One region of the Mesorhizobium delmotii genome, then DNA from elsewhere that is predicted to be linked to it. Evidence: predicted binding sites of a transcription regulator. Region 1 holds the regulator's gene; each other region holds the start of a gene.
What was found. The regulator LexA, encoded in region 1, represses DNA repair genes until DNA is damaged. The targets are predictions, from matches to a motif close to TGTTCNNNNTGTGTTCNG.
Positions count from the first base shown of each region.

Region 2: BQ8482_RS01920 (YifB family Mg chelatase-like AAA ATPase) is a predicted target of LexA. The motif match lies at 3,964-3,981, and genes of this name have one in related genera.
Region 3: BQ8482_RS39330 (ImuA family protein) is a predicted target of LexA. The motif match lies at 4,979-4,996, and genes of this name have one in related genera.

Region 1 is NZ_FUIG01000002.1:163,175-170,696, reverse strand. Features, by position in the region: gene BQ8482_RS00915 (SurA N-terminal domain-containing protein) at 1-1,031, shown strand, start outside; gene trpD (anthranilate phosphoribosyltransferase) at 1,028-2,038, shown strand; gene trpC (indole-3-glycerol phosphate synthase TrpC) at 2,043-2,894, shown strand; gene moaC (cyclic pyranopterin monophosphate synthase MoaC) at 2,961-3,458, shown strand; gene BQ8482_RS00895 (molybdopterin molybdotransferase MoeA) at 3,458-4,663, shown strand; gene lexA (transcriptional repressor LexA) at 4,768-5,505, shown strand; gene BQ8482_RS00885 (ComEC/Rec2 family competence protein) at 5,499-7,522, opposite strand, start outside.
Region 2 is NZ_FUIG01000013.1:96,565-104,086, reverse strand. Features, by position in the region: gene BQ8482_RS01945 (SMP-30/gluconolactonase/LRE family protein) at 1-203, opposite strand, end outside; gene BQ8482_RS01940 (2-dehydro-3-deoxy-6-phosphogalactonate aldolase) at 200-841, opposite strand; gene BQ8482_RS01935 (2-dehydro-3-deoxygalactonokinase) at 838-1,788, opposite strand; gene BQ8482_RS01930 (SDR family NAD(P)-dependent oxidoreductase) at 1,785-2,552, opposite strand; gene gshB (glutathione synthase) at 2,951-3,892, shown strand; gene BQ8482_RS01920 (YifB family Mg chelatase-like AAA ATPase) at 4,073-5,605, shown strand; gene BQ8482_RS38925 (hypothetical protein) at 5,768-6,031, opposite strand; gene BQ8482_RS01910 (malate synthase G) at 6,605-7,522, opposite strand, start outside.
Region 3 is NZ_FUIG01000026.1:131,084-138,605, reverse strand. Features, by position in the region: gene BQ8482_RS17305 (ATP-binding protein) at 1-540, opposite strand, end outside; gene BQ8482_RS17300 (response regulator transcription factor) at 600-1,295, opposite strand; gene BQ8482_RS17295 (DUF4153 domain-containing protein) at 1,299-2,828, opposite strand; gene BQ8482_RS17290 (HpcH/HpaI aldolase/citrate lyase family protein) at 3,121-3,999, shown strand; gene BQ8482_RS17285 (DUF1737 domain-containing protein) at 4,026-4,232, shown strand; gene BQ8482_RS17280 (metallopeptidase family protein) at 4,423-4,845, opposite strand; gene BQ8482_RS39330 (ImuA family protein) at 5,020-6,081, shown strand; gene BQ8482_RS17270 (DUF6504 family protein) at 6,023-7,504, shown strand; gene BQ8482_RS17265 (error-prone DNA polymerase) at 7,501-7,522, shown strand, end outside.

The DNA.
Region 1 (7,522 bases):
TCGATTCACTCAAGACCGGCGCGACCTTCGACAAGATCGTCGCCGCCGAGGGCAAGACGCAAGCCGACACGCTGCTCGGCACGCTGTCCAAAGACAAGATCGCTGACAAGGCAGTGGCGGATGCGGCGTTTGCGCTCAATGTCAACGAAGTCAGTCCGGTCGTTCAGGGCGCCTTCGGTCCGGTGCTGCTGCGCGTCACCGACATCAAGCCCGAAGTGGTGAAGCCGCTGGCCGAAGTGTCCGCCGATATCCGCAGGGATCTGGCGCTGGGCGAGGCAAGCCGCATTCTGTTGGACGTGCATGACAATTACGAAGATATCCGCGCTTCGGGCAGCACGCTCAAGGAAGCGGCCGAAAAACTCAGGCTGAAGGTCGTCACCATCGACGCGATCGATCGCACCGGCCTGAGGCCGGACGGCACCATCGTCAAGGACCTGCCGGAATCGCCGGAACTCATCAAGGCGGTGTTCGACGCCGAACCCGGCACCGAGAATCCCGACCTCACCACCGCCGACAACGGCTTCGTGTTCTACGAGGTGGAGTCGATCACGCCGGCCCGCGACCGCACGCTGGATGAAGTCCGCCAGAAGGTGGTGGCCGACTGGACGGCTGCGGAAACGACCAAGCGGCTCACCGCAAAAGCGGGCGAACTCGAAAAGCGTCTCGATGCCGGCGCCACGCTCGATGTGATCGCGAGCGAGCTCAAGCTCGAGAAGCAGACCAAGCGCGGCGTCAAGCGCGAGGCGGACGACGTCGATTTCGGCAAGGAAGGGGCCGCTGCGATGTTCGGCGAAGGCCAAGGCGGGACCGGATTGATCCCCTCGCCCACCGGCGACGGACAGATCCTGTTCAAGATCGCCGAAGTCTTCGAGCCTGCCGGAGCCGACGCCAGCTCGGTGCCGGATGAGGCGCAGAAATCGTTCACCGCCGGCATGTCCGATGACCTGCTCGACCAGCTGGTGGCGCAGCTGCAGACGCAATATGACATTCGCATCGACCAGACCGCCGTTGCCCAAGCCCTGACCAGATGAGCGCGCTCAAGACCCATATCGCCAAGGTCGCCGCAGGCAATTCCCTTTCCTTCGAGGAAGCGCGCGAAGCCTTCGACATCATCATGTCGGGCGACGCTACGCCCGGCCAGATCGGCGGCTTCCTGATGGCGCTGCGTGTGCGCGGCGAGACGGTGAACGAGATTTCCGGCGCCGTCGCCACCATGCGCGCCAAGATGCTGCGCGTCGACGCGCCCGCTGGCGCGATCGACATCGTCGGCACCGGCGGCGACAATTCGCACAGCGTCAACATCTCGACCGCATCCGCCTTCGTCATCGCCGCCTGCGGCGTGCCGGTGGCCAAGCACGGCAATCGCGGACTGTCCTCGCAGACCGGCGCCGCCGACGTGCTGACCGCGCTCGGCGTCAAGATCGATATCCCGCCGGAAACGATCGGCCACTGTATCCACGACACAGGCGTCGGCTTCATGTTCGCGCCGGCGCATCATCCGGCGATGAAGCATGTCGGTCCGATCCGCGTCGAGCTCGGCACCCGCACCATCTTCAACCTGCTTGGCCCGCTCTCTAATCCGGCCAGTGTGAGCCGGCAAATGGTCGGCGTCTTCTTGCCGGAATGGATCATGCCGGTGGCCGAGACGCTGAAGGCACTGGGCGCCGACCACGCCTGGGTCGCCCATGGCGACGGTTATGACGAGATCACCACCACCGGTGAAACCCAAGTGGCCGAACTGGTCGGCGGCGAGATCCGCACCTTTACGCTGACACCGGAAGCGGTTGGGCTGAAGCGGCACACCAAGGACGAGTTGCGCGGCGGCGATGCCGCCTACAACGCCCAGGCGCTGCGCGACATGCTGGGCGGCGCTGCCGGCGCCTTTCGTGATACGGTGCTAATGAACGCCGGCGCCGGGCTGGTGGTGGCGGGCAAGGCGACGACGCTTGCCGACGGCATGGCGACGGCGGCGCAAGCCATCGACAGCGGCCGGGCGCTGAAAGTGCTCGATCGGCTGGTCGAGATTTCGAACGGATAGAGCCGTGTCTGATATCCTGCGCAAGATCGAAGCCTACAAGCGCGACGAGATCGCCGCGGCGAAGGCGCGCGTGCCGCTTGCCGAGATCAAGGCGCGGGCGAAGGACACCGATGCAGCGCGCGGCTTTCTCTCGGCTCTTGAAGCCAGGCGCAAATCCGGCAGCTTCGCGCTGATCGCCGAGATCAAGAAGGCGAGCCCGTCCAAGGGCCTGATCCGTGCCGATTTCGATCCGCCGGCACTAGCCAGGGCCTATGGGAAAGGTGGCGCCGCCTGCCTTTCGGTGCTGACCGACGCGCCGTCCTTCCAGGGTGCGCCTGAATTCCTCACCGACGCGCGCAACGCCGTGCCATTGCCCGCTTTGCGCAAGGATTTTCTGTTCGAGCCTTATCAGGTGTTCGAAGCCCGTGCGTGGGGCGCTGACGCCATCCTGATCATCATGGCGAGCGTCGATGACGCCGTGGCCAGCGAACTCGAAACGACGGCGTTCGAGCTCGGCATGGACGCGCTGGTCGAAGTGCATGACGAGGCCGAGACGGAACGCGCGCTGAAACTGTCATCGCGGCTGATCGGCATCAACAACCGCAATCTCCGGACGTTCGAAACCAGCATCGAGACCTCGGAGCGGCTCGCGACGATGATGCCGGCAGACCGCCTGCTGGTCAGCGAGAGCGGTATTTTCTCGCACGAAGACTGCCGCAGGCTGCAACGGAGCGGCATCGGTACGTTCCTCGTCGGCGAGAGCCTGATGCGGCAACAGGACGTGGCCATTGCGACGCACCTGCTTTTGACGGGCAAGGCGCCCGCCATTGCATCGGCCCGAAAATCGGAATCGATTTTCGGAGAGCACGATGCATAGATTCAAAGCATTAGAGCGTACGTTGCGCGTCCAGACGGACGCACGCCGCTCTAAGGTGACCTGACGATGACGGCCGCCCTCACCCATCTTGGCGCGAAAGGCGAAGCCAATATGGTCGATGTCGGCGACAAGGCGGAGACGACGCGCACGGCAATCGCCGAAGGTCTTGTCTCGATGCGGCCCGAAACGCTGAAGATGATTCTCGACGGCGATGCCAAGAAGGGCGACGTGCTGGGCACGGCGCGCATCGCCGGCATCATGGCGGCCAAGAGGACGCATGAGCTGATCCCGCTCTGCCATCCGCTGCTGTTGACCAAGGTATCCGTTGACATCGAAACGGACGCGACGCTGCCAGGCCTGAAGGTCACGGCGCTGGCCCGCGTCACCGGTAAGACCGGCGTCGAGATGGAAGCGCTGACCGCCGTCTCGGTCGCCTGCCTGACCATCTATGACATGGCCAAGGCGGTCGACCGCGCCATGGTGATCTCGGGCATCAGGCTGGTGGAAAAGACCGGCGGCAAATCCGGCGACTACAAGGCAGACGCCAAGGGGGCGGGCCAATAATGGCACTGCTTCCGGTCGCCGAGGCGCTCGAGCGCCTGCTTGAGGATGCTGCGCCCTTGCAGGCTGAAAGCGTCGCCCTGATGGACGCCGCCGACCGCGTGCTGGCGGAGCCGCTCCTGGCGCTCCGCACCCAGCCGCCGTTCAACGCGTCCGCCATGGACGGCTATGCCGTGCGGGCCGAGGATGTCGCGTCCGTGCCCGCAAGACTTTCGGTGATCGGCATGGCGCCGGCCGGACGCGGCTTTGCCGGAACAGTCGGCCCGGCGCAGGCCGTGCGCATCTTCACCGGCGCGCCGCTTCCTGCAGGCGCCGACACCATCGTCATCCAGGAGAATGTCCGCGACCTCGGCGGCGGCAGCATCGAAGTGACCGCGTCGACGGTTGAAGGCCGCAACATCCGCCGCCTCGGGCTCGATTTCTCGAAGGGCGACGTCCTGCTGGAGAAAGGCCGCCCGCTTGATCCGGCGGCATTGTCGCTGGCGGCGTCGGCCAACCACCCGCAGGTCAGCGTGGTGAAACGGCCGTTGGTCGCCATCATCGCCACCGGCGACGAATTGCTGCCGCCGGGCAGCGACCTTGGCCCTGACCAGATCATCTCGTCCAATGCCTATGGCGTCGCCGCCGCGGCCCGCTCGGTCGGCGCCAGCGCGCTCGATCTCGGCATCGCCCCCGACCGCAAGGAGGCGATCGCCACGCTGGTGAAACAAGCGGTCGACGCAGGCGCCGACGTCATCGTCACGCTGGGCGGCGCCTCGGTCGGCGACCATGACCTGGTCCATGACGTGCTGACCGGTGAAGGCATGACGCTCGATTTCTGGAAAATCGCCATGCGGCCCGGCAAGCCGCTGATGTTCGGGCGGCTGGGTGACATCCGCTGCATCGGCCTGCCTGGCAATCCGGTGGCGAGCCTGGTCTGCACGCAGCTCTTTCTGACGCCGCTGCTTGCGCGGCTCGGCGGCCGCGCCTTCCGGCAGGACATGCGTCAGGCGCGGCTCGGCGCCGCCATGCCGGCCAACGATCTCAGGCAGGACTATGTACGCGCCGTGGTGAGCGAAGAAGCCGGCACGCTGCTGGCGACCCCGTTCGGCATCCAGGATTCCTCGATGCTCAAAATGCTGGCCGACGCCAACGGGCTGATCGTGCGCGAGCCGTTCTCTCCCCCAGCCGCGACGGGCGCCGCGTGCAGCGTGCTGATGCTACGCTGAACAAAACGTCAACACATTCATTAAATTTTAAACGGTTGCGGAACACAACTGGAACAGATAGTGTTTGTTCTGGGTTTGTTTTTCTGATTCTGTTGGGGGTCGCGATGCTGACACGCAAACAACATGAACTGCTGATGTTCATCCACGAGCGGCTGAAGGAAAGCGGCATTCCGCCCTCGTTCGACGAGATGAAGGAAGCGCTCGACCTCGCCTCGAAGTCGGGGATCCATCGGCTGATCACTGCACTGGAGGAGCGCGGTTTCATTCGCCGCCTGCCCAACCGCGCCCGCGCGCTGGAGGTGCTGCGCCTGCCCGATTCGATCGCGCCCGGCCTCAATGCGGCGCGCAAATTCTCGCCAAGCGTCATTCAGGGCAGCCTTGGGCAGGGCAGCCTCGGACGACAGATCAAGCCGGCGCCTTCGCGCATGCCCGCGGCCGGCAATGACGACGACGTCGTTGCCACCATCTCCATACCGGTGATGGGCCGCATCGCTGCCGGTGTGCCGATCGACGCCATCCAGCACCAGACGCATTCGATCTCGGTACCACCGGACATGATCACCGGCGGCACGCACTACGCGCTGGAGGTCAAGGGTGATTCGATGATCGAGGCCGGCATTTTCGACGGCGACACGGTCATCATCCGCAACGCCGACACCGCCCAGCCTGGCGAGATCATCGTCGCCTTGGTCGACGACGAGGAAGCGACGCTGAAGCGGTTCCGCCGCAAAGGTGCCTCGATCGCACTGGAAGCCGCCAATCCGGCCTACGAGACGCGCATCTTCGGGCCGGACCGGGTCAAGGTGCAAGGCAAGCTCGTCGGACTGATCCGGCGTTACTGAACGGCAGGCTTTTGGGGTTTCTCGGCCCTGCGGTATGGCGGCAGGCCCCTTGCCTCGCGCGAAAATCTCCGCTGCTCATGCCAGGGCCTATAGGGCTGTCTGACGGCAAACTGGATTTCTGCGCGCGTCGTCGCCGATAGCGGATCGAAAAAGACGGCGGCACTGCCCATGCGAGCGAGCTGCCGTTTGGTGACGACGAGAACCAGCGGATTGCGGCAGGGATTATAATAGGCTGTGGCATCATCGATGACGATCAAATCCGCAAAGGCACAGGCTGGCCGTGCGGATTTGCGGTCGTCGGCGAGCGCGATGATCGCGCCGGACTGGTGCCGGGCGAGGCACAGGCCGGCAGTGCAGTAGAAGGGCGCTCCCGGCGGCAGGTCGGCCGGGTCGACGATGTCGAACCGCACGTCTCCTTTTTCGAATGTCTCCGGCTCGACAATGGTCGCTGAAACCAGCGCATGTTTCCAGTTGTCGGTGGTGAATTCGTTCGAGCGCACCCGGTTGACGGCAAGTTCGCCGCCGCCGATCGGCAGCGCCACCAGATGCGCATCTTCCGAAATCAGCACGTCGGGGGTGCGCGTCTCGGAAATCGTCAGCAGGCCGGCGAGCGCAAAGGGAAGTGCCGCAAGCCGCAACCATGTCGTTGCCATCGTGGCGATGACCAGGGCGGCCGTCACCAGCAGAACCGACTGCAACGAGATCAGCCCGACGGCATCGACCGGCGACCGCTCGGAGATCCATCCCGATATTGCAATCATGGCCGTCAGCCCCTTGCCCATCATGTATAGGAAAGGGCCGTCGAAGCCGAACGGCATTGCCAAAGCGCTGACGACGGCCAGGAACATGACGACCGTGACGATCGGCATGACGGCCAGATTGGCGAACAGGCTGAGCGGCGAGACGCGCTGGAAGTGCCAGATGGCGAAGAGTGCGGTGGCGCTGCCGGCAATGATGGAGGTCATTGCGATGGTACCTGTCCCAGCGGCAAGTTTTCGCGTGACGAAAGCGATCGTTGACCGTCGCTGTGGCGGCGCGGTGGCCTTGTTGGCACGATAGTCGGACCAGCCGGCATAGGCGCCCACGAGAGCAGCGGTCGCGGCGAAGGACATCTGGAAGCTTGGGCCGACCACCTCGTGCGGCGACACGACGATGACGGCGATGGCCGAAATCGCCAGATTGCGCATGGTGAGTGCCGCCCGGTCGAACAGCACGGCGACAAGCATTACCGCCAGCATGATAAAGCTGCGTTCAGCCGCGACCACGATACCGGAAAAAATCAGATAGGCAGCGATGGAAACGAGTGCGGCAGCAGCCGCATATTTTTTGACCGGCCGGCGCGACGAAAAATCGGGAACCAGCGCAAAGGCGCCGCGCAGCAATCCCATGATGGTGCCGGCGACAAGCGCCATGTGCAGGCCGGAAATCGAGATGATGTGGTAGATGCCGGTGCGCCGCATCGATTCGTTTATCTCTTCGGGAATGCCGGCACGCACGCCGACGATCAGCGCGGCGGCAATCTCCCCCTCGGCGCCACCGATGCTGTCCCTGATATGGTCGGCGATGGTTTCACGCGCCTTTTCGATCGAGGAAGAAATGCGCGCGGCGAACGGTGCATCTTCGGAAACGACGATCTTCGGATTGCCGAGGAAAAAGCCACTGGCACCGATACCGGCGAAATAGCTGTCGAAGGAGAAGTCATAACTGTCCGGCCTAACCGGGCCAGTCGGAGGCAGAAGCCTCACATAGCCGGTTGCCACCGAGCCTGCGGTCATCTCAGCGGGAATTTTGCGTGCCGAAACCCTGACACGTTCCGGCGCATAACGCAGTGTCGGCCGGGCGGTCGACATCACGTCGATGGTCAGCCTGATCCGGCCGTTCGCCATCTGATCGAGCCTAACGACACGGCCGGTGAGCTGGGTCTGGATTTCCGAGCCGAGCATCTGCGTTCCCACGCGCCAGGTTTCAACCTTGGCGGCGAGTAGCCCGAGTGCGCACAGCAACGCTGCCATGAAGC
Region 2 (7,522 bases), on a different contig from region 1:
CTTTTGTCGTCGATGAAGGCGATCGCGCTGGCCATCTGGCCAAGCTCTTGGATTTTGACCGTACCGCCGGAAAGGCGCTTTTCCAGAAGCTGGCCGTTGACGATGTCGAACCAGTAGAGCGTATCGGTGGTGGGGTCGTAGCTCGGGCCTTCGCCGAGCTGGCAGACATGGTCGGAAAAAACCGAGACGATGGCTTCGCTCATCCTGCCGCTCCAAGCGCCGCATCCCAGGCTGCGACTGCGGCCTGGGCCCGCGTTGCCACCTCATCGACGCTCATGCCTGGCTTGAAAAGGCTGGAGCCAAGGCCGAAGACGCTGACACCTGACGCCTTGTAGCCGGCAAAGTCCTTTTCCGAAACGCCACCGACCGCGCCGACCAGCGTCTCAGCCGGCAAAACGGCGCGCATCGCCGCGATGCCGGCCGCGCCAAGCACGCTGGCCGGGAAGAATTTCAGCGCCGAGGCACCGAGCCGGATGGCCTGGAAGGCCTCGGTCGGCGTGAACACGCCGGGCATCGTCACCATGCCGTAATGCATCGCCCGGCCCATGACCTCGGCATCGATGTTGGGGCTGACCAGCAGCCGCCCGCCGGCCTTGTGCAATCCATCGACATCGGCTGCGGTCAGCACTGTCCCGGCGCCGACCAGTGCCGTCGCCGGCAGCGCGTCAACAATCCTGGCGATCGAGGTAAACGGGTCCGGCGAATTGAGCGGCACTTCGATCGCTTCGATGCCGGCCTCGAAGATCGCCCGGCCAATGGCCACCGCCTCGTCCGGCTTGAGGCCGCGCAGGATGGCGACAAGCCCGCGCTCGAGCTTCGGAAACGGTGCGGTCTCGGTCATGCGGCAACTCCGCTTCCAGCAATCATGCCATTTTTGCGCGCCGCCTCGATCAGGCCGGCACGCACCGCCTCGTCGGCATCGACGGCTCTCACCGCAAGTCCAGCAAGACCGAGCGCCTCAGTATAGAGCGTGCTGAGCGCGCCGGAAGCGACCAGCACGACCGACCCGCCTTTGCCATAACGGCGGCTGGCCGAGGCGATCTCGCCGCCGATCAGCAGGCCGGACAGGCAAGCAGCGGCATCGCCGGGCTTCAGGTCCTGCAGCAGGCCGGCAGCGCGGATCGAGAACAGCCTCGACGTGACATCGCCGCCCTCGGCCAGCGCTTGCTCGCACCAGCGCTGAAAAAAAGGATTGCCTGATGCAACCGGCTGTGGCTGCTCGCCCAGCGAATGGCGCAGGATCGAATGCGCCGCCAGCACCGAAAACAGCTCGCCGGTCGGCCATGTCCCGAAACCGGTAACGGCGCTGTCCTCGACCAGCACCCATTTCGAATGGGTGCCGGGCATGCAGACGAGATGGCGGCCTTTTGCCGGCAAACCGGCGCCGGCAAGCTGCGTTTCCTCGCCGCGCATGACGTCAGGCGCGTCGGCCTGGCGCTGGGCCAGGCCCGGCACGATGCGGATGTCGCGGCGCTGGCCGGGGACGCGCGCAGCGCCGGCAAGGATGGCACCGATCGGCGCCGGCACGGTGACATAGGGCGCCTCCAGCCAGCCCTGGCGCGATCCGGCCATGCCGCAGACGATGACGGGCATCGCTTCCGGCGCGCCCATCGCCGCCAGATGTCCTTCGAGGATGGTCGAAAACCCGGCGGCTTGCGCGGTGATCAGCCCGTCGTCGCCGCGGCGCTCGGCAAGCACGTTTCCGGCCTCATCGACCAGCCAGACCCTGAGACGGGTCGTGCCCCAGTCGACGGCGGCCACAGAAGGCACGCTGCTCGCTGAGTTCACAGGAAGCCCCCATCGACGATCAGCATCTGCGCGGTCAGCATGCGCGAAGCATCCGACGCCAGGAACAGCACCGTGCCGACAATGTCTTCCGGCTGCATCACTTGCTTGATGCATTGCTTGGCAATATGGGCGGCGAGCGCCTGTTCGCTAACCCAGAGCTCCTTCTGCCGCTCAGTGATCACCCAGCCGGGTGCGATCGCGTTGACGCGAATGCCGTCGGCGCCGAGTTTGCCGGCAAGCCCCTTGGTCAGGCCGACGATGCCGGCCTTGGCCGCGGTATAGGCCGGCATATCGGGGTGGTTGATCAGAAACGATGTCGACGTGAAGTTGATGATCGAGCCGCCGCCGGCGCGCTTCATGCCCGGCGCCACCGCCTGTGCGGAGAAGAAATGCGGACGCAGATTAACCGCTTGGTTGTTGTCCCAGAACTCCACGGTGACATCTTCCACCGCGTGGCGATCGTCAACTGCTGCATTGTTGACCAGCACGGTGACGTCGCCATGGGCTTCGGCCGCCTTGGCGGCTGAAGCCCGCAGCGCCTCGATGTCGCGTATGTCCGTCTTGAGATAAAGGGGCCGGCGGCCGAGATCCTTCTCGATGCGGTCGGCCAGCGCCAGGCTCGGGCCGTCGGCGATGTCGATGAAGGCGACCTTTGCTCCCTGGTGGGCAAAGCCCTCCGTCAGCGCCGCACCGATGCCGGAGCCGCCGCCGGTAATCAGCACCGAAGCACCTTCAAGGTCGGCAAAGCGCGCCGATGGCATCATCTTTTTCTCCCTGCGCATGGCCCGAAAATCAGTTTCGATTTTCGGAAAGGATCATGCGCAAAATCAAAGTGCTACGGCGTCCTTTGAGCGTCCAAAAGGACGCGCGGCGCTGTAGGCTCAGTCGGCGCGCATCCTACCCAGCCCGGTCGGGGGAGCAAGGGAGAAAAACCGATTCCCGAGGCTTATGTCAGACAAAAAGTCGATCACGCCCCACTATGCGTCCTCGCAGCGCGGCCAACCCACGAAGGCATCGAGCGCACGCACAGCCTCGCTTTGCCTGCAACTGACCGACAGACGCCCGCTTGCAGCAGGCAATCCTCAAAATGTCGCGATTGGCAGATGACCGGCGAGGTTGTACAGGCAAGCAAGCAGCCCATACGATCCGCCGGAGATCCGCCATGCCTTTGAAAATCGCCGTCCAGATGGACCACATCTCCACCGTCTCGATTGCCGGCGACACGTCTTTCGCGCTGTCGCTGGAAGCGCAGCGGCGCGGCCATCAGCTCTTCCATTATACGCCCGATCGACTGTTGCTGCGCGGCGGCAAGGTGTTTGCCCGCATCGAGGCAATGCAGGTCCGCGATGAGAAGGGCAATCACTATTCGCTCGGCGAAGAAGTCCGCACCGACCTGTCGGAGATGGACGTCATCCTGCTCAGGCAGGATCCCCCGTTCGACATGAACTACATCACCTCCACGCATATCCTCGAGCGTATCCATCCCAAGACGCTGGTGGTCAACGACCCGGCCTGGGTGCGCAACAGCCCGGAAAAGATCTTCGTCACCGAATTCCCCGACCTGATGCCGGAAACGCTGATCACCAAGGACCCGCTGGAGGTCGCCGCCTTCCGCAAGGAGTTCGGCGACATCATCGTCAAGCCGCTCTACGGCAATGGCGGCGCCGGCATCTTCCACCTGCACGAGGCCGACCGCAACCTTGCCTCGCTGCTCGAGATGTTCGGGCAGTTGTTCCGCGAGCCTTACATCGTGCAGCGCTATCTCAAGGAGGTGCGCGCCGGCGACAAGCGCATCATCCTGATCGACGGTGAGCCGGTCGGCGCCATCAACCGGGTGCCGGCCGAGACTGATTCACGCTCCAACATGCATGTCGGCGGCCGCGCCGAAAAAACCGAATTGACGGAGCGCGAACGCGAGATCTGCGCCCGCATCGGCCCGTCGCTGAAAGAGCGCGGCTTTATCCTCGTCGGCATCGACGTGATCGGCGACTACATGACCGAGATCAACGTGACGTCGCCGACCGGCGTGCGCGAGGTGCAGCGTTTTGGTGGCGCCGATATTGCGAGCCTGTTCTGGGAGGCGGTCGAGGACAAACGCAAGTAAGCGCACGCTTTGCGGAACAGTGTTTTTCCGACCCGTTAGCGCCGCGACGCCATCAGATTGTAGCGTCCAATTGTTCCCGTAATGTTCTTGCCTCAGCCGTAAATCTGTGGTTGTCTGCGGCAAAGCCGTTCGCGGCATGATCGCAGAGGCTTGGGCAAGTCTGCATCCGGGGGTGAAAAAATGGTTGCGCGGGTCCGTACGGTCGCTTTCCAGGGCATCGAGGCCGTACCGGTCGACGTCCAGGTGATGATCGCGCCCGGCAAGGTCAACATGCACATCGTCGGCCTCGGCGACAAGGCGGTGGCCGAAAGCCGCGAGCGGGTCCAGGCGGCCCTGCACGCGTCGGGCCTGTCGATGCCGTCGAAAAAGGTCACGGTCAATTTGGCGCCGGCTGACCTGCCCAAGGAAGGCAGCCATTACGATTTGCCGATCGCGCTCGGCCTGATGGCGGCATTGGGCGCCATTCCAGGCGACATGCTGTCCGGCTATGTCGTGCTTGGCGAGCTGTCGCTCGACGGCACCATCGCCGCGGTGGCCGGCGCGCTGCCGGCGGCGATCGGCGCCAATGCCGAAGGCAAGGGCCTGATCTGTCCTTTCGCCTGCGGCCCGGAAGCGGCGTGGGCCGGCAAGGATTTCGACATCCTGGCGCCACGCAGCCTGATCGCCATCGCCAATCATTTTCGCGGCACGCAGGTGCTGTCGCGGCCGGAAGCCGGCATCCATGCCTCGGCGCGCGACCTGCCGGATCTCGCCGACATCAAGGGCCAGGAGACCGCCAAGCGAGCACTGGAAGTGGCGGCAGCCGGCGGCCACAATCTGCTGATGGTCGGACCGCCGGGATCGGGAAAATCGATGCTGGCGCAGCGGCTGCCGTCGATCCTGCCGCCGCTGGCGCCGAGGGAATTGCTCGAAGTCTCGATGATCGCATCAGTGGCAGGCGAACTCGGCGAGGGAAAACTGACCGACCGGCGGCCGTTCCGAGCGCCGCACCATTCGGCCTCGATGGCGGCGATGGTCGGCGGCGGCCTGCGCGTGCGGCCGGGCGAGGCCTCGCTTGCCCATCACGGCGTGCTGTTCCTCGACGAGTTTCCCGAATTCTCGCCGCAGGCGCTCGATGCGCTGCGCCAGCCGCTGGAGACCGGCGATTGCATGATCGCCCGCGCCAACCATCGCGTCACCTATCCGGCGCGCATCCAGCTGGTCGCGGCGATGAATCCGTGCCGCTGCGGCATGGCCGGCGAGCCGGGCTATCGCTGCCTGCGCGGCGACCGTTGCCGCACCGACTACCAGGCGCGCATTTCCGGCCCGCTGCTCGACCGCATCGATCTCCGGATCGAGGTGCCGGCGGTCTCGGCCAGCGATCTGATCCGGCCGGACCGGGCGGAGAAAAGTGCCGCGGTGGCATTGCGCGTGGCACGCGCCCGGACGATCCAGCGCGAGCGTTTCGAACGGCTCGGCGCGACCTCCGCCACCACCAACGCGCATTGCTCGCCCTCGGTCATCGAGGAGATCGCGATGCCGGATGCATCAGGCCTGTCGCTGCTCAGGGACGCCAGCGAAAAACTCGGCTTTTCCGCACGGGCCTATCATCGGGTGCTGAAAGTGGCGCGGACGCTGGCCGATCTCGAGGCGAGCGAGACGGTCGGCCGCATCCATCTGGCCGAGGCGATTTCCTACCGCATGAGCTCGGAGCGAATGGCGCAGGCGGCGTAGAGTGCACCGGCCGGGCGCCGGAAAGCTTGACCTCGGGCCTCATCGTCGCCGGCGGCGATCGCCCCAATGCCGCCTGCGGGCCGGGAGCGGCCGGGCCGGCGAGCATTTCGACAGCCTGGTGCTACGCAGCCTGATCGCTGTCGCCATCCATTTTCGCAGCAGCTACTTCACCGGGATCATGAGATGTGCGTAGGGCGTGCCGGCCCACATCACATATGGCCTGGACGTGTCAGGCTTGGGGTCCATCGGATAGCCCTGCATCATATCCGTTGCATTGACGATCATCACGTGCGGTCCGGTCTCCACCCAATTGTTGCCGGGCTCGGGCTTCGTCGCATAAGGATCGGTGTTGCTGCCGTCGGTGCCGCCGGCCAACATATACATGAAGCCGACCTTGCCCTTGGGCGGTTCTTTTTTTCGATCCACGCCATTGCCCATTCCATCGAATTGGCATCGCCACACATTGGATCCGGGCCAGGTGTGGCCGGGTTGTCCGGCATGCACCAGAAGCCGTTTGTGCCTTCGCGCAGTGTGCGCATTGCACCCTTCTCATCCATAGCGTGGATCGCAGCGCCGCTTGCTACAGCGGGGGGTGCGGCGGATTCAGCGCTCTTGATCATCGCAGCGTCGTCGGCGGCTGCGGCCTGTATCGCAATCAAACTGCCCGCCGCCACAAGGGCAGCGACCGTCAGAAGCCGTTTCATGGCCGTTCTCCGGTTTTGAGTTGATCTTGTGCATGAAGTCGGACGCACGGCCTCCCAAAGCCGTTTGTCGGTGATTAAAATCTAGCAGATCGCATGCACCGGGACAACGACGTTTTAGCGATGTCTAATATCTGTCGGGTGATTCATGTGAAGTTCTGCATCCGGCATTCCTCCCCCAGATGCTCCAGAACGGGCTGCAACGCGCGCCTGCGGCCTGAGCACGGACAGGCGCAAAATTTTTCTACCCCTGGGAACGCCCGGGAGTGAGGGCCAGCGCCTTTGCAACGCGGGCTTGCTATCCAGCCCTTTCCTTCGCCTTCAGTTCCAGCCGCCGCGCATGCAGCACCGGTTCGGTGTAGCCGTTGGGCTGGACGCGGCCCTTGAAGACGAGGTCGCAGGCGGCGAGGAAGGCGATCGATTTGTCGAAGTCGGGCGCCATCGGCCGGTAAAGCGGGTCGCCTGCGTTCTGGCGGTCGACGACGCCAGCCATGCGCTTCATCGTCTCCATCACCTTGTCTGAGGTGCACACGCCATGGCGCAGCCAGTTGGCGATATGCTGCGAGGAGATGCGCAGCGTGGCGCGGTCCTCCATCAGGCCGATGTCATTGATGTCAGGCACTTTCGAGCAGCCGACGCCCTGGTCGATCCAGCGCACGACATAGCCCAGAATGCCTTGCGAGTTGTTGTCGAGTTCCTTCTGGACCTCCTCCGGCGACCAATTCGGCCGCACCGCAACCGGCACCGACAGGATGTCGTCGAGCTTTGCCTTCGGCCGGCTCTTCAGCGCCGCCTGCACAGCCTGGACATTGACCTTGTGATAGTGGGTGGCGTGCAACGTCGCCGCCGTCGGCGACGGCACCCAGGCGGTGTTGGCGCCGGCCTTGGGGTGGGCGATCTTCTCCGCCAGCATCGCCGCCATCAGATCGGGCATCGCCCACATGCCCTTGCCGATCTGGGCGTGGCCGGCCAGTCCGCATTCCAGCCCGGTGTCGACGTTCCAGGCCTCATAGGCGGCAATCCAGGCGGCCTGCTTCATGTCGCCCTTGCGGATCATCGGGCCGGCTTCCATCGAGGTGTGGATCTCGTCGCCGGTGCGGTCAAGGAAACCGGTGTTGATGAAGACGACGCGGTCTTTGGCGGCGCGGATCGCCTCTTTGAGGTTGACGGTGGTGCGCCGCTCCTCGTCCATGATGCCCATCTTGATGGTACTTTT
Region 3 (7,522 bases), on a different contig from region 1:
GAAGACGCGGACTCTCGTGCCGCGGCTGACCGAATAGAGCGATGGTGACGGCTGGTTCGGAACCCTCTGCCGGAGCGCGCTGGCATAGCGGCCGGCAAGTGCTGCGCGAACCTCGCCGACGGCGCCGAGCGACAGGCCGACCTCTTCGCGTCCGGCGATGACGACGCCTTTTGGGTCGAGCAGCCGGAAGCCGGCAAGCGTGGTTTTCTGCGTCTCGGCAAGAATGCCCGACAGGCGAGCGCCGAGCGCCGTGAAGGCGGGATCGACGGTGGCGGCCGTCGCCGCAGGCCGTGTCGCCAGAACCCTGTCGGAGGCGAGATCGAGGCTTGGCTCGATCGGCCGGTAGGGAGAGTCCGGATTGTCTCTGTCGGCAGGCACGGCCGCGCCGAGCCTCTCGGCCGGGATGCCCGCGGCGCGGACGTCTTGCGCATAGATGGAGGCGAGGACGGCGCCCTGCGCGATCAGCTCGGCCTCGGTCTGGCGGATCAGCTGGTTCTCGTAGAGCCGGAAGAAGAACAGGCCGACCAGCGGCAGCGCCATCACCATGATCAAGATGGTAACAACGACCGTGGCGAGGCGCGGCCGCCATTTCTGCGCCGTCACGCGCCGCACCTGCCCAGCCGGAAGCCGACGCCATGCACGGTCTCGATCGCATCCGTGCAGCCGGCCGCCGCCAGCTTGGCGCGGATGTTGCGGATATGGCTGTCGACGGTGCGGTCGGCGACATGGATGTTAGCGGCATAAGCATTGGCCATCACCATGTCGCGGTCAAGCACATGCGCCGGGCGTGCCAGAAACCCTTTCAGGATGGCGAATTCGATCGAGGTCAGCACCAGCGGCCTGCCGTCGAAGCTGGCGGCGTGGCTGGCCGGCAGCAAAGCCAGTCTGCCGTGCGAGAATTGCCTGTCGTCGGCCTGTTCGGCCTTTGTCGGGCGAGCGCGCCGCAAGATGACATTGACGCGGGCGACCAGTTCGCGCGGGCTGAAAGGCTTGGTGACATAGTCGTCGCCACCCATTTCGAGCCCGAGGATGCGGTCGATTTCTTCATCACGCGCGGACAGGAACAGCACCGGCACATCGGATGTGTGCCGCAGCCGCCGGCAGACCTCCAGGCCGTCCATCTCCGGCATGCCGATGTCGAGCACGACAAGATCGGGCGCGCGGCGTTCGATCGCCTGCAATGCGCCAGCGCCGTCGGCTACGGCAACCGTTTTCATGCCGGCCTTTTCGAGCGCGAAGCAGATGATTTCGCGGATGTGCGGATCGTCGTCGGCGACTAGGATGTTATGCGGCATCAATCAGCGACCCGGCGCGTGAGATTCGTATCCGTCAGGAACCACGAGCGACCCTCTCCTGTCGAGGTAGCGCAGAAGCCGCCAGTCGCGAAAGCTCCACGCGCGCCAGTTTCTTTGCTCGGCGCGGTAGTGGGCTTCGGTCACAGCGTCGGCTGGGTCTCGGAGATCGGTGAGGAATGTCTTCTTTTGTTGGTCGAAGAAGCGGTCGAGGGCGGGCAGCGCGTCGGGGCCGAGCGAGCGGGCATAACGTATATCGAGGCGGGTGCCGGGACCTCTCATCTCGTACGAACGGTCGACATTGTAGTTGGCGATCAGTGCGGCAAAGTTGATGAACGAGCAGGCATAAAGAGTCGCCGATAGCGTCAGAAGATTGGCGGAAAGCAGCCATTCATTGGATTTTCCGAGCGCGATGCGGGCGATGATCAGGGCGAGGCCCGCCGCCACCAGCCCCATCCAGACAAAGGCGGCGACGCGCCAGTAGGTCAGCGCATAGATGCCGATATAGAGTTCGAGCCGCAGGATCGACGAGACGACCAGAACGATGTTCTGCGCCACCCAGACATAGACCAGCCGGCGGATGAACGGATCGCCGGAGGTCGCACTGCCCGGCCGCAACGCCGCCAGGACGAAACCGGCGGCCAGCAGCGCCGTGACGATCAAGGGATAGGCGCCGCGATGCGCGTAGGCGGCATAGGTCAGCCCGTCGGGAAGGGCGATGCCGCCCCACAGATAAGTGGCGTCGAGCACGGTCTGCACCGCGAACAGGATGTTGAAGACGACCAGCGCGCGAAGAATGGCGGCCTTGCCGAAGATGATGTCCTCGACCGCAGCGGTGGCTCTTGTCGTCGTCACGCCGAGGGGGATAGGCAACGCGAGATGTGCAATGCGGCGCAAAAAGCGCGGCAGCCGCGGGCGCAGAAAGACCCAGACGCCGGCAAGCGCGAACAGCCAGAAGGCCAGCCGCGGCAGCTCGATGAAGTCGAGCAGTGCGAGGAGATCGATCAGCGACAACCAGTATTCGATGACCGGATTGGCGGCGCCGAACAGCGCGAGAAACACTGCGCCCAGGGTCAGCGGCATGATCCAGACGGCGATCGCCGCCAGGCGGATGCGCCGCCGACCGAACCGCCGTGCCGCCTTGCGCCAGCAGAAGAAATCGTGGACGAACCGGAAGGGTGCTGCGAGCAGGAAGAGCGCGACCTGGCCGGCAATGCGGGCAGCGCCGCGCCACAGCCGCCCGACCAGCGAAAGCGCAAAGACGGCCATCGCCACCAGCCCGATCGCGACCGACAGCGCACTGACATTTTCGATAAGCGGCAGCAGCCCGACAAGCAAGGCAACGGACCACAGGCCGCGGGCGCTGAGCGCCGACGGCTGGATGGCCGCTGCTGCGGCGGCAAGCGTGATGCCGAACAGGAAAAACGTGATGCCGACGGGCTGCCCATAGAAGAAGAAATCCGCCAGCGCGGCAAGCAGGACGGCAACGCCGAATCGCGCGCAATAGCTCGGCGCGGCCGTAAGCAACGATGTCATGATCGGATTTTCTCAGCGGCTTTGATCCGGCCGGGGGGCGGAGATTTGCGGATGAAGGGGAAGAGGGTCGCCGAACCGTTCGGCCGCGGTGGATCGACCAGCCACCAACCGTCATTGCGGAGGCGGTACGGCAGGGACCAACGGGGCTTTTCTCGCTCTTGCATACCGCCTGTATCGCCGGCCGAAATGAGGGCAGCGAGGCGCGTCGGAGGAGATTTTCCGCAATCCCGTGCAGTTTTCGTGCAGGCCAAGACCGCTTGCCTCGACCGGCCGCAGGCGGCATAGATCTGAGATGACTGAAACCTACCGCCCGCGGCGCTCGGTGCTTTACGTCCCGGCCTCGAACGACAAGGCGCTGGCCAAGATCTCGTCGCTGGCCTGCGATGCCGTCATCATCGATCTCGAAGATGCCGTCGCCCCGGCCGACAAGGTCTCCGCGCGGGAAAAACTGGCCGGCATCTTCGCAAATCGCCCCGGCCGGCGCTGCGAGATGGTCGTGCGCATCAACCCGCTCTCCAGCGAATGGGGGCCCAAGGACTTGCTGGCGGCGGCACTCTGCGAGCCCGACGCCATCCTGCTGCCCAAGGTCGACACACCGCGCGACGTTCTGGAAGCCGGCGACGTCCTCGACGACAATTTCGGACCCGACGAGGTGAAACTATGGGCGATGATCGAAACGCCCAAGGCTCTGCTCAACATCGGACCGATCGCCGAGCTTGGCCGCGATCCGGACTCGCGGCTGGTTTGTTTCGTTGCCGGAACGAACGATCTGGTCAAGGAGACCGGCACTCTCGCCACGCCCGACCGGCGCTACCTCACACCGTGGCTGATGCAGATGGTGCTCGCCGCGCGCGCCGGCGGCCTCGACCTGCTCGATGGTGTCTTCAATGATTTTCGTGATCTGGACGCTTTTGCGCGCGAATGCGGGGAAGCGGCCGCCATGGGGTTCGACGGCAAGTCGCTGATCCACCCGGCTCAAATCGATGCCGCGAACCGGGCCTTCGCGCCATCTGCCGAAGCGGTGGCCGAGGCACGCTCGGTGAAAGATGCCTTCGCGCTTGCCGAAAATGCCGGCAAGGGTGTCATTGCGCTGAATGGAAAAATGGTCGAACGGCTGCATCTGGCGCAGGCCGAAAAACTGCTGGCGAAGGCGGCCGCCATCGGGGCATGATTGGCAACTCACGACAGGAATGAAAAATGAAACTCTACCGCTTTCTGTCCGGTCCGGACGATTCCAGCTTCTGCCACAAGGTGACGGCAGCGCTGAACAAGGGCTGGCACCTGTTCGGCTCGCCGACCTATTCCTACGACATGGAGGCCAAGGCCATGCGCTGCGGCCAGGCCGTGGTAAAGGATATCGAGGGTCAGGAATACGGGCCCAACACCAAGCTCAGCGACTGGTAGATTTTGCAAAGCTCCGACGCAGGGTGTGTTGAGATTCAGGTCAGGCCGCGCCGGAGTCGAAGACGGGCGCGAAGCGACCAGACTGGGTGGTTTCCCGAGAACCGGAGCGGAGCGTACTTTGGGTACGTGAGCACCGGAAGCGCAGGGAACTGCCGTTCGCAGGCCGGCATCACCTGAATATCAACACAGCCTACTCCGCCGCCTCTTCGATCCGCTCCATATCATCGTCCGACAGGCCGAAATGGTGGCCGATCTCGTGGATCAGCACATGGGTGACGATGTCGCCCAGCGTCTCTTCGTTCTCGGCCCAGTAGTCGAGGATGGCGCGGCGGTAGAGCGTGACGCGGTTCGGCCCCTCGCCGGTCTGCGGATTCCAGCGCTCGGCAATGCCGCGCCCCTCGAACAGGCCGAGCAGGTCGAAAGGCGTTTCCAGCGACAGATCGTCCATGATCTCGTCGGTCGGAAATTCGGCGATCTGGATGACGATCTCGCCGGTCAGCTTGCGAAACTCCTCCGGCAGATGGGCGTAAGCCTCCAGCGCCAGGAACTCCATTTCCTCCATCGACGGCGAAAGCTGGTCGTGCCAGGTGCGGGTCTTGTAGATGCGGGCCATGCTTTGTCCTTCTGATCCCGGCATATAGGCTTTCGAGCCGGGCTCGGCAAATGGGCGGGTTGCCGCCTACGCGAGGACAGGAATAAATTCCCCATGACTCCGCTTGACTCTTCGGTCGCCCTCTGGAATCCTAGAGAACATAACAGGAACAATTGTGAGTGGAAGCTGACCGTCATGGCGACAAGCGCCGTGGCGCGGGAGACTGTTTTTGCCCTGCGCCGCCAGATCGCGAAGATCGAGGGAACGCTGCCCGAGCGCCTGGAGGCGCCGGCCGGCGCAGCCCCCGTTGATGCGCCCCGGAATCCAACAGCTGATGTCACGCCCCAGAATCCAACAGCGGACATCCCGCCTCAGGATCTAACAATCGTCCGCCGCGGCCTCGCCGTGGCGCCGCCCGATGCGTTTCTGCGCACCGGCGCCGAAGGTCTCGATACTGCGCTCAGCGGCGGCCTGCCGAAGGCGGCGCTGAGCGAGATCCATGGCGCCGCGACCCGCGATGCCGGGGCCGTCGCCGGCTTCGCCCTGTCGCTCGTCAGCCTGATCCTCAAACAGGGGCCGCGACTGCCGGTCCTGTGGATCGGCACCGCGGAAATCTTCCGGGAGGCCGGCTTTCCCTATGCCAGGGGGCTTCACGCCCTTTTCGGCATCGAGCCGGAGCAATTGCTGTTTTCCGAGGCGCCAAGGCTCCTCGATGCGCTGTGGACCGCCGAGGAGGCCGCCCGGATGACGGCACTCGCCGCCGTCATCCTCGAAATCCGCGGCAGTCCGCAGCGGCTGGACCTCACCGCGACGCGGCGGCTGCACGCCCGGGCACAGAATGCCGGCCGGCCGGTGTTCCTGCTGCGCCAGGCCGGCGAATCCGAGCCGACGGCGGCACCCGTCCGCCTCGTCCTGTCGGCGGCGCCGTCGGCACCCCGCGAGACGATCGCCGGGCCGCTCGCCGGCTCGATCGGCCGCCCCGCCTTCACCGTCAGCATCGGCAAGAGCCGCACGGCCTTGCCAGGACAATTCACACTGGAGTGGAACCCCGATGAACGCAGTTTCGAGGAAAGAAGGACCGGGGAAGAACGGGCAGCGAATCCTGTCCCTGTGGTTTCCGCATCTCGCCGCGGAAAGGATCCTGCGGCAGCGTCTGGGGCGGTCCTGGCGTTCCCGGCCGTCGGATCACCTGCCCCTGGTGATCAGCCATCGCCAGGGGAACGCGCAGCGCATCGCCGCCCTCGACGAGCGGGCTGAGGCGCTTCACCTGAAGCGCGGCATGGGCATAGCCGACGCGCGCGCCATGCATCCCTCGGTCGACGTGGTGGAAGCCGATCCCGAGGCCGACCGCCGCCTGCTCGAAAGCCTTGCCGACTGGTGCGACCGCTACACCCCGCTGGTGGCGCTCGACGCAGCCGATGGCCTGTTCCTCGACGTCACCGGCTGTACCCATCTTTTCGGCGGCGAACGGTCGATGCTGGACGACATCCTGTCGCGCTTTTTCCATCAGGGTTTCGATGTCCGCGCCGGCCTTGCCGCCACACCTGGTGCAGCCTGGGCGGCGGCGCGGTTTGCCAGTGATCGCATTGTCCCCGGTGGCGAAGAGGAAGCGCTCCTCGCACCCTTGCCGCTGGCGGCGCTGCGCATCGAGCCTGATATCCGCGCCAGCCTGGAAAGCGTCGGCCTGCGCACGGCGGGCGCCGTCATGGCAGCACCGCGCGCGCCGCTCGCCCGCCGCTTCGGTGTCTCGCTGCTTTTGCGCCTCGACCAGGCGCTCGGCCGCCTCGACGAGGCGGTGTCGCCGCGCCTGCCGGTGGCGCCGCTTTCGGTCGAACGCCATCTCGCAGAACCCATCATGCTGACCGACGAAATAGAGCGGCTGGTGAAAATGCTGGCGACGACATTGAAGGCGGACCTCGAGCGCCGCGGCGAGGGCGCAAGAAGGCTGGCGCTGCTGCTCTTCCGCGTCGACGGCGCCGTCAGCCGCATCGCCGTCGGCACCTCGCGGCCGTTGCGCGAGCCGTTGCTGATCCAGAAATTGTTTCACGAAAGGCTTGCCGCGCTCGAACAGGACATCGATGCCGGCTATGGCTTCGATCTCGTGCGCCTCTCGGTCCTGTCGGCTGCGGCCTTCGACATGCAGCAGGCGGATCTCGCCGGCGAAACGCGCGACGACGGCGCCGACATCGCCCTTTTCGCCGACCGCATCCGCGCCCGGCTCGGCGACAGCGCGGTTTTGAAACCGGTCGCCGTCGAGAGTCATCTGCCGGAGCGCGCCGTCGCCATGCTTCCCTATGCGGAGGCGCCGCAAAGGGTCTCTCCGCCGAAGAAGCCGGGCAAGATACAAGACACTTCCTCCAAGCCTGTCTTTCGGCCGGAACGGCCGATCCGGCTGTTCCGTTCGCCCGAACCGATCGAGGTGCCGGCCACCGAAATGCCTGAGGGACCGCCGATGAATTTCCGTTGGCGGCGGGCTCTCTACCGGGTCGCGCGCGCCGAAGGGCCCGAACGCATCGCCCCGGAATGGTGGCGGGAGGCGGCGGGGCAGGAGGACGCGCCGACCCGGGATTATTTCCGCATCGAGGATAGCGACGGCCGCCGTTACTGGCTCTACCGCCAGGGTCTCTACGGCGCCTCGCACGCTGCGCCGCGCTGGTTCATGCATGGGGTCTTCGCATGAACGCGCTGACGGCCGTTC